3 regions of the Microbacterium sp. PRF11 genome follow, and region 3 is predicted to be linked to each of the others. Evidence: predicted binding sites of a transcription regulator. Region 3 holds the regulator's gene; each other region holds the start of a gene.

Region 1 (3,272 bases), on a different contig from region 3:
ACAGCGGCCTTGGCGTTGCGCACGGCGTCTTCGATGCGGTGCTTGCGCTCCTTGAGCTCGACCTCGGTCGCGGCCCCGGCCTTGATGACGGCGACACCACCGGCGAGCTTCGCGAGGCGCTCCTGGAGCTTCTCGCGGTCGTAGTCGCTGTCGGTGTTCTCGATCTCGCGGCGGATCTGGGTCACGCGACCCTCGATCAGCTCGGACTCACCGGCACCCTCGACGATCGTGGTCTCGTCCTTGGTGATGATGACCTTGCGCGCACGGCCGAGCAGGTCGACGGTCGCGTTCTCGAGCTTGAGGCCCACCTCTTCGGTGATGACCTGGCCGCCGGTGAGGATCGCGATGTCCTGCAGCTGCGCCTTGCGGCGGTCGCCGAAGCCGGGAGCCTTGACGGCGACCGACTTGAAGATGCCGCGGATCTTGTTGAGCACCAGCGTCGCGAGAGCTTCGCCCTCGACGTCCTCGGCGATGATGAGGAGCTCCTTGCCCTCCTGGATCACCTTGTCGACGATGGGCAGAAGATCCTTGATGTTGGAGATCTTCTGGTTGGCGATCAGGATGTAGGGGTCTTCGAAGACCGCTTCCTGGCGCTCGGGGTCGGTGACGAAGTAGGGGTTGATGTAGCCCTTGTCGAAGCGCATACCCTCGGTGAGCTCGAGCTCGGTGCCGAAGGTGTTGGACTCCTCGACGGTGACGACGCCTTCCTTGCCCACCTTGTCGATGGCCTCGGCGATGAGCTCGCCGATCGCGGGGTCGGCGGCGGAGATCGACGCGGTCGCGGCGATCTGCTCCTTCGACTCGACCTCCTTGGCGGAGGAGAGGAGCTCGTCGGTGACGGCCTTGACGGCCTTCTCGATGCCCTTCTTGAGCGAGATGGGGTCGGCGCCGGCGGCGACGTTGCGCAGGCCCTCGCGCACGAGCGCCTGGGCGAGGACGGTGGCGGTGGTGGTGCCGTCACCCGCGACGTCGTCGGTCTTCTTGGCGACCTCCTTGACCAGCTCGGCGCCGATCTTCTCGTACGGGTCGTCGAGCTCGATCTCCTTGGCGATCGAGACGCCGTCGTTCGTGATCGTGGGGGCGCCCCACTTCTTCTCGAGCACGACGTTGCGACCGCGGGGGCCCAGGGTCACCTTGACGGCGTCGGCCAGCGTGTTGAGGCCGCGCTCGAGGCCACGGCGGGCCTCTTCGTCGAAAGCGATGATCTTTGCCATAAGTGTGTCGTCCCTCCCGGACGGGTGACTTCCAGATTTTGGCACTCGACGAAAGCGAGTGCTAACTCATTCTGGCACTCGCCCCTGGGGAGTGCAAGCCGCCGGAGTCGCCCCGGAACGACGAACGCCGTGGCATCCGCTGTCGGATGCCACGGCGTTCGGTACGGCACTCAGGCCAGTCGCACGGACTCCGCCTGGGGTCCCTTCTGTCCGGTGCCGACGGTGAACTCCACCGCCTGCCCCTCCTCGAGCACCCGGAAGCCGGACATCTCGATGCTCGAGTAATGGACGAAGACGTCCTGACCGTCGGCGACGGTGATGAAGCCGAAGCCCTTCTCGGCGTTGAACCATTTGACGGTGCCCTGGGTCATGCGAATCTCCTGTTGCTGAACGACGAGGTCATCGTAAGCACGGGACGCAGGGCGGAACCGGGCCCCGGGGTCATTGTTGACGCGCGGGAATCCAACTTTTTACGCCCAGGAAACACGCCCTCACGGACGCGGTCAGCCTGCCGGGGTCTCGCTCGTCTCGCCGGCGGCGCGGTCCATGCCGATCACCACGATGAGGCGCTTGACGTCGCTCTCGTCGTCGGGGGTGTTGGGGTCGTCCGTCGGCTGGAGGAAGTCGCTCTGCGCCGTCTCGGCGCCACCGATGGTCTGGGCCAGCCCCTCGGCCGCGGCCTGGTCGCTCTCGCGCAGGTAGTAGACCGTCGTCTCGGCGAAGTCGGTGCTGTCGGAATTGCCCGTCTCGACCGTGTCGCCCGCCCACCCGGCGGCGAGGATCTGATCGCGCACGGCAGCGGCGAGACCCTCATCGGAGGTGCCGTTGAGCACGACCACCGAGTACGAGGTGTCGACGACCGCGGCGGTGGTCGGCTCCGCCGACGCGGTCGGCGCGACGGAGGGGTCGTCACCGAGCGAGATGCGCCCCGACACGACCAGCGTCGCGAAGATCCCGGCGATGATGAGCACGAGCGTGGCGATGGCGGCCCAGAGGAACACGATCCACCCGCGCGAGCGCGGCCGCTCGGCCCGGTGAGCGCCGACACGACCGGCGGCTTCCGGCAGGTCGTCGAAGCGATCCCGAGGGAAGGTCGATCTGGCCATTCGAGAATGCTACCTGTCGGAGTCCGAACGCCCCGTCAGCGGGTCGCCGTCCGACCCAGTCGGGAACGGTGCGCGGCGGCCGCCTCGTCGCGACGGCGGCGAAGCCGTCGCACCAGCATGGGGTCGTGCGCGAGCGCCTCGGGGGCATCGATCAGCCGGCCGAGGAGCTGGTAGTACCGCGCCGGCGGCATCCCGAACCGGGCGCGGATCGCCTCCTCCTTCGCTCCGGCATGGCGACGCCACTCCCCCTCGAAGGCGAGGAAGGCGAGGTCGCGGTCGGTCAGAGGCACGCCGCCACGTTACTGCGGGGCGGGCGTCGATCCCGGATGCCACGCCACCCACGCCCCGAGCGGATCCACCTCGGCCCGCACCTCGCCGTCGAGGGCGAGCGAGAACCCGCCCCGGCGCGACTCCCGGCGCCGCGTCCACCCGTCGTGCAGCCCCGGCGCGTCGAGTGTGATCCAGCGTCCCGCCGCCCGCGCCGCGGCGATCAGCGCACCGCGCCGCGCGCGTGGGACGTGCGCGAGCACCCCCGGCGTCGTGACCACGAGCGTGGCGTCGCGCGGCGCCTCGGCGGCGAGCGCGGGCAACGCCGCGGCACCGTCGCCGCGCACGAGACGTGGGGGCTCGGCGGCGGCGATGTCGAGCGCGGCGACGATCCGCTCTCTCCGTCCGTCCTCCCCCGGCCAGACCAGGCCCGACAGCCACGTCCGGTCGTCGACGTCACGGGCGTCGAGGGGGTTCACGTCGATCCCGGCCCGCCAGACGATCTCCGGCATCCGCAGGTCGGGAGTCCCCTCCAGGTCGCTCTCGAGCATCACCCCGCTCCTCCCATCGACGGGATCGAGAGCGGTGACCTCGTCCCCTCGGCGATAGCGGTACGAGTACCGGTCGGGGTAGAGGCACAGGCCGGCGCTCGCGCCGACCTCGAGCAGGGCGATCGGTCCGTCGA
Region 2 (3,272 bases), on a different contig from region 3:
GTGCCGGCCGACGCGGCCGTCGACCTCGAGGCATGCCGCTGCGCCGAACACGATGTCGGCGAGCAGTTCGGGGCGGTCCTCGGCGAGGGCGCCGGCCAGGTCGCGACCCGCGATCTGCTCGTGGACGGCGTCGGCCTCGACGTGCTCGTCGAAGTAGGCGCAGACGTCGTCGCCGAGACCGAGGCGGCGCAACCCCTCGGCGTAGAGGCGGTTGGGGATCGACGAGGTCATCTCGAAAGCGGCGAGATGACCGACGATCGCCCCCAGGAGCCGCCGGTTCAGGCCGAACATCGACATGGCGTTGTGGGAGGCGAGGGTGACCGCGGGCACGTCGTCCACGTACGCCCCGTAGGCATCGGACAGGCCGGCGGATCGCACCGCGCGAGCGAACATCTCGGCGTGCACCCGCTCGGGGCGACCGCCGCCGTACTCGTCGGACTGGATCTCGACGAGCGCCGCCTTGGGCCGGCCGCTCAGGCGCGGGATCGCCCAGGAATGCGGGTCCGCCTCGCGCAGCGTGTAGATCGTGCGGTGCACGAGGAACTCGTGGGCCTGCTCGAGCGAGGCGCGGCGGGCGAGATGGCGCGACAGACTCGGACCCGCGTCGGCGCCGGTGAGGGCGAAGAGGGCGCGGGCCACGGCATCCATCGTCGGTGCCGGCAGCTGCGGGACCGGAACGCTCCGGCGCAGCGCCGCCTCGAAGGCGTTCTCGATCACGCGTCGCGTGGCGATCAGGGCGGGGTCCCATTCGAGCTCCGCGCGGAAGGCGGGGACCGATCCGTACGAGGAGGCGTACAGGCAGAAGAGGGCGAGCTGGAGGTCGTCGTCGTGCTCGACGTCGACGGATGCCGAGACGGCTTCGTCGGCGAGGGCGGTGTGTCCCGTGCCCACGCCGTCGACGAGATGCTGCATCACCGCCGCGCTGACCGGTCCGCGCGGGTGGAAGGGCGGGAAGTCCTCGACGTCGAGGCGCTCCGCGGTGGGCAGGGGGGAGGACACGGTCGGGGGCACGAGAGCACTGTGAGGGTGGGGTGGGCGTCCCCTCCAGACCCTTGACAAGCCGCGAGGCGTTCCGCACGGGAGCGGTCCCGTGCGGAACGCTCCCGTGCGGGTGAGGGGGTTACTGCTCGATGGGCTGGGGCGTGCTCTCGTGCGCCTCGATCACGCCGTCGCCGTCGTCGGTGGAGACCGCGATGCGACGCGGCTTCGCCTTCTCGCTCACCGGGATCGTCACGCTCAGCACACCGTTGCGGTACGACGCGCTGATGCGCTCGGTGTCGATGCCCTGACCGAGGTTGAGCTGGCGGACGAAGGATGCCGTCTCGCGCTCGCGCGTGATCCACTTGACGCCCTCGCCCGAGCCGAGGGTGCGCTCGGCCCGGATGGTGAGCAGCTGGCCGTCGACGTCGATGTCGACCGACCCGGGGTCGACGCCGGGAAGATCGGCGGCCAGGACGTAGTGGTCCCCGTCGCGGTAGAGGTCCATCGGCATCCGTCGCGGACCGCCGCCGCGGCGGGCGTCGAGGAGGGTCGACGCGAGGCGGTCGAGGTCGCGGAAGGGGTCGTAGGTGGCCATGGTCGTTCTCCTTGTCGATCGGTCCGGACGTGGCATCCGGAGAGTTCTGAAGTTGAGTCAACTTCGCTCAACTGGTAGCAGATTAGCACTCGCGGGTGTCGAGTGCCAAGACTCGGGCGCGTGATTGTCGCGCCCCCGACGACCCGCCGCAACCCCCGTGTCGAACCCCTCGGACGGAACGTTTCGTAGCCCGCACGCGCCACTCCGGCCCCCTGACCTTCTTCCCGGCGCGGTGAGGAGAGACATGTACTTCCATCGTCAAGAGCTGCAGCACTCCGCCACCCCCGAGAAGCCGGATGCCGTCTACGCCCGCAAGCTCCAGGAGGTGCTCGGCGGGCAGTACGGCGAGATCACCGTCGCCCTGCAGTACCAATTCCAGGCCTGGAACATGCACATCCCCGGCAAGTACCGCGACCTCGTCTTCGGTATCGGCGCCGAGGAGATGGGGCACGTCGAGATGCTCGCCATCATGATCGCGCAGCTGCTCGAGAAGGCGCCGCTCGGGATCACCGAGGAGGCGGTGCAGAGCGACCCCACCGTCGCGGCCGTGATCGGCGGCACCGACATCCAGCACGGCATCGTCGCCGGCGCCGGCGCGCGTCCCGTCGACTCGATGGGCAACCCCTGGCAGGGCAGTTTCATCACCGCCAGCGGCAACCTGCTCGCCGACTTCACCGCGAACGCCAACGCCGAGATGCAGGGCCGCGTGCAGGTCGCCCGGCTCTACCACCAGACCGACGACCACGGCGTGAAGGACCTTCTGGCCTTCCTGCTCGCCCGCGACACGATGCACCAGAACCAGTGGGCGGCCGCAGCCGCCGAATTGCAGGCCGAGGGGCTGGAGAAGCTCCCCGTGCCCAGCAACTTCCCCCTCGACAAGGAGGACCGCGACGTGTCGTACCAGTACATCAACTTCAGCGACGGGAAGCAGGCCGGCGACGGCACCTGGGCCTCCGGTCCGACCCCCGACGGCAAGGGCGAGTTCACGTACGTGCCCGAGCCGCCCGCGGGCGTCCCCATGCCCCCGCCCACGCACCCCGACGCGCGGTTCTACGGCACGACCGAGCTGCCGAACACGGTCGAGAAGCTCGCCGGTCGCGCGCAGGACGCGCTGCACAAGGAATGAGCGGGGTGGATGCCGCGGTGCCGGGGCCCTCGCGGACGTCGGCACCGCGGAGCGGGGCGAGCTTCCCCGCGATGCGAGCGGCGAAGGTGCCCCGCTCGATCGTCGCGGGGCCCTACGGCCACCCGTTCCACCCGGTTGCGGTGACCATCCCGATCGGCGCGTGGTCGTCGAGCCTCGTCTTCGACCTGCTCGGCCTCGCCGCAGACGACCCGCGCGCGTTCGCCACGGGATCGCGCTGGCTCATCGGGATCGGCCTCGGCGGGGCCGTCGGCGCGGCCGTGCTGGGTCTGCTCGACTACTCGCGCATCCCGCGGGGCACGCCCGCCCGGCGCACGGCCCTGGCGCACCTCGTGCTGAACGTCACCGCGATGGGGCTGTTCTCGGTCGGTCTCATCGTGCGGATGCTCGATCTGGGCCGCGTGCCGATCGTGGCCTTCGGGCTCAGCGCCGTCGCCGCCGCGGGACTCAGCATCTCGGGATGGCTGGGCGGCAAGCTCGCCTACCGCTGGGGCGTCCGCGTCGCCGACGAAAACACGCAGCGCGAGGGATTCGAAGCGGCCGCGTGAGTCC
Region 3 (3,272 bases):
CTCATCGACGCGCACCCGTCGGACAGCCGAGGCGTGGTGCGCCTCGGCCCCGGTCAGTGTCACGACGTCGCCGGGTCGAGCGGATGCCGCCTCGTCGGCGACGAAGTGCAGCGCCACGATCAGTGCCGGAAGCGGTCGCGGAACTTGCTGAACATGCCCTGCTGATGTTCGGCCAGGCGCGGCTTGGGGGCCTTCGTGCGCTTGGCGAACTCCTCGATGAGCGCGCGCTCCTTGTGATCGAGCCGCGTCGGCGTGACGACGTGAACGCCGACCTTCAGGTCGCCGCGCTGGCTGCCGCGCAGGGGCGTGATCCCGCGGCCCTTGATCGTGAGCACGTCTCCGGACTGCACGCCCGGGCGCACCTCGAGGTCGACGCTGCCGTCGAGGGACTCGATCGTGGTGTTGGCACCCAGGATGGCATCCGGCATCGAGACCTCGAGGGTCGCGACGAGGTCGTCACCCTCGCGGCTGAAGGCGTCGTGCGCCTCGACGGTGATCTCGAGGTACAGGTCGCCGTTGGGACCGCCCGCGGGTCCGACCTCGCCCGATCCGGGCAGCTGCAGGCGCAGACCCGACTCGACGCCGGCGGGGATGTCGACCGACACGGTGCGGCGGGCGCGCACGCGACCCTGGCCCTGGCAGGTGCCGCAGGGATAGGGGATGGTCGTGCCGTGCCCCTGGCACACCGTGCACGGCGCGCTCGTCACGACGTTGCCGAGAAGGCTGCGGACCGTGCGCTGCACGTGACCGGAGCCGTGGCAGATGTCGCACGTGACCTCGCTGGTGCCCGGCTGCGTGCAGGCGCCCTGACACGTCTCGCACAGCACGGCGGTGTCGACCTCGAGGTCGCGGTGGGTGCCGAAGACGACGTCACCGAGCTGCAGAGTGACGCGCACGAGGGCGTCCTGCCCCCGCTCGCGACGTGAGCGGGGCCGGGGCCCGCGTCCGCCGCCGCCGCCCTGCGCGCCCCCGAAGAACGTCTCGAAGATGTCGCTGAAGCCGCCGAAGCCGCCCGCTCCCCCGCCGCCGAACGGGCTCTGGTCGCCGCCCATGTCGTAGCGACGACGCTGCTCGGGGTCGCTCAGCACGTCGTAGGCGTGGGTCACCAGCTTGAAGCGCTCGGAGGCGTCCTCACCCGGGTTGACATCCGGGTGCAGTTGACGCGCAAGGCGGCGGTACGCCTTCTTGATGTCTTCGGGGCTGGCGTCGCGCTCGACGCCCAGGACCTCGTAGTGGTCAGCCACAATCGCCTTCCTGCCCGCTGTCGCGGGGTCGTTCTCGGGGAGGGAGCTCGTCAGCGCGCGCTGTCGTCGTCTTCGAGCATCCGGGTCAGATAGTGCGCGACGGCGCGGACCGCCGCGAGGTTGGAGGAGTAGTCCATGCGGGTCGGGCCGAGCAGGCCCACCCGGGCGCCGCCGGCCGAGCCGTCGTACCGGCTCGCCAGGACGGATGCCTCGACGAGGCCGAACGGTTCGTTCTCGCGACCGATGCTCGCCGACAGTCCCTGCTCATCGGCGACCATCTCGCTCATCAGCCGCAGCAGCGTCACCTGCTCTTCGATGGCCTCGAGGAGCGGGTAGATGCTGCCGCGGAAGTCCGACTCGCGCTTCGCGAGCGTCGCCGCGCCGGCCATGACCAGACGGTCCTGCCGGAACTCCTCGAGCTCCTCTCCGACGACGCGGAGGACGGCGTCGGCGATGGCGTCGAGGGTGTTGCCGGGGCGGGGGCCGTCGGCGAGCGTCGTGGTCACCTGCTGCACGCAGTCGGCGACGCGGCGTCCGACGAGAAGGGAACCGACCCGCGCGCGCAGGTGCGCGATGTCGTTCTCGGTGGGCTCGGCCACGACGAGCGCGATGCGCTGCGAGACGCGGCCGGTGTCGGTGACGAGGACCACGAGCACCCGCGGACCGCCGAGGGCGACGAGCTCGACGTGGGACAGGTTGGCGCGCGCGAACGAGGGGTACTGCACGATCGCGACCTGGCCGGTGAGCTGCGTGAGCGCGCGCACCGTGCGCGCGAGCAGGTCGTCGAGGTCGCCCGCTTCGTCGAGGAAGGAGGTGATGGCGCTGCGCTGCGCACCGGAGAGCGGTCGCAGTTCGGCCAGGTGGTCGACGAAGACGCGGTAGCCCTTGTCGGTTGGGACGCGCCCCGACGAGGTGTGAGGCGCGACGATGAGGTCTTCGTCTTCGAGCAGTGCCATGTCGTTGCGGATCGTCGCGGCCGACACCCCGAACGCGTGACGCTCGACGATGGCCTTGCTCCCGACCGGCTCGCGCGTGTCGACGTAGTCCTGCACGATCGCGCGGAGCACCTGGAGTCCGCGTTCCGACACCATGATCTGCTCCTTCCGCCTGGCACTCGACTCAGTTGAGTGCCAATTCTACGGGATCGCTCCGATACTGCGCCGGGGGCACGCGGACGGGTGTCACGCCTGAACTGCCTCCGCGGCCGTCATGGCGCCCGGGGATCCACGGCGCGGGCCGACGACAGCGGTCAGACCGTGAGCGCCCGCACCACGGCATCCGCCAGCAGGCGACCGCGCAACGTCAGCACGATGCGCCCCCGCACGGCATCCGCGCCCTCGATGAGCCCGTCGGCGATGAGGGATGCCACGGCCCTGCGCCCCTCGCCGAGGATCTCCGACACCGCGAGCCCCTCGCGGATGCGACTGCGCAGCAGCACGGATTCGAGGCGTCGCGCCGTCTCGTCCGGACGTTCGCGCGCGGCGGCGGGCGACTCCCCCGCCACCAGACGCTGCGCGTACGCGGCCGGGTGCTTCACGTTCCACCAGCGCAGACCCGCGACGTGGCTGTGGGCGCCGGGACCGAAGCCCCACCAGTCCGTGCCCCGCCAGTACGCCAGGTTGTGGCGCGAGCGGTGCGAGACCCCCCGCGACCAGTTCGACACCTCGTACCAGTCGTAGCCGGCCGCGCCGAGCAGCTCGTCGGCCAGCTCGTACATGTCGGCCTGCAGGTCGTCGGACGGCTCGGCGACCGCGCCGGAGCGGATCTGCCGCGCGAGCTTCGTGCCGTCTTCCACGATGAGCGCGTACGCCGAGACGTGGTCGGGGTGCAGGGCGATCGCCGTCTCGAGCGACGCACGCCAATCGTCGAGAGACTCTCCCGGTGCCCCGTAGATGAGATCGACCGACACGTCGAGACCCGCCTCGCGCGCCGCCGCCACCGCCGTGGCGACGTTGCGCGGATCGTGCGTGCGGTCGAGGGCCGCGAGCACGTGCGGACGCGCGGATTGCATGCCGATCGACAGGCGGG

The links. The regulator HrcA, encoded in region 3, represses chaperone genes, less so after heat shock. The targets are predictions, from matches to a motif close to TTNGCACTCGNNNNNNNCGAGTGCNAA.
Region 1: the regulator HrcA is predicted to act here: its motif matches at 1,253-1,279, upstream of groL (chaperonin GroEL).
Region 2: the regulator HrcA is predicted to act here: its motif matches at 1,659-1,685, upstream of Q9R20_RS10520 (Hsp20/alpha crystallin family protein).

The regions. Positions count from the first base shown of each region.
Region 1 is NZ_JAUZUP010000003.1:519,284-522,555, reverse strand. Features, by position in the region: gene groL (chaperonin GroEL) at 1-1,214, opposite strand, end outside; gene Q9R20_RS11300 (cold-shock protein) at 1,385-1,585, opposite strand; gene Q9R20_RS11295 (LytR C-terminal domain-containing protein) at 1,718-2,320, opposite strand; gene Q9R20_RS11290 (DUF3263 domain-containing protein) at 2,356-2,610, opposite strand; gene Q9R20_RS11285 (DUF2332 domain-containing protein) at 2,620-3,272, opposite strand, start outside.
Region 2 is NZ_JAUZUP010000003.1:354,903-358,174, forward strand. Features, by position in the region: gene Q9R20_RS10515 (iron-containing redox enzyme family protein) at 1-912, opposite strand, end outside; gene Q9R20_RS10520 (Hsp20/alpha crystallin family protein) at 1,121-1,576, opposite strand; gene Q9R20_RS10525 (manganese catalase family protein) at 1,821-2,702, shown strand; gene Q9R20_RS10530 (DUF2231 domain-containing protein) at 2,789-3,268, shown strand.
Region 3 is NZ_JAUZUP010000004.1:409,920-413,191, reverse strand. Features, by position in the region: gene Q9R20_RS13455 (16S rRNA (uracil(1498)-N(3))-methyltransferase) at 1-117, opposite strand, end outside; gene dnaJ (molecular chaperone DnaJ) at 120-1,244, opposite strand; gene hrcA (heat-inducible transcriptional repressor HrcA) at 1,295-2,335, opposite strand; gene hemW (radical SAM family heme chaperone HemW) at 2,494-3,272, opposite strand, start outside.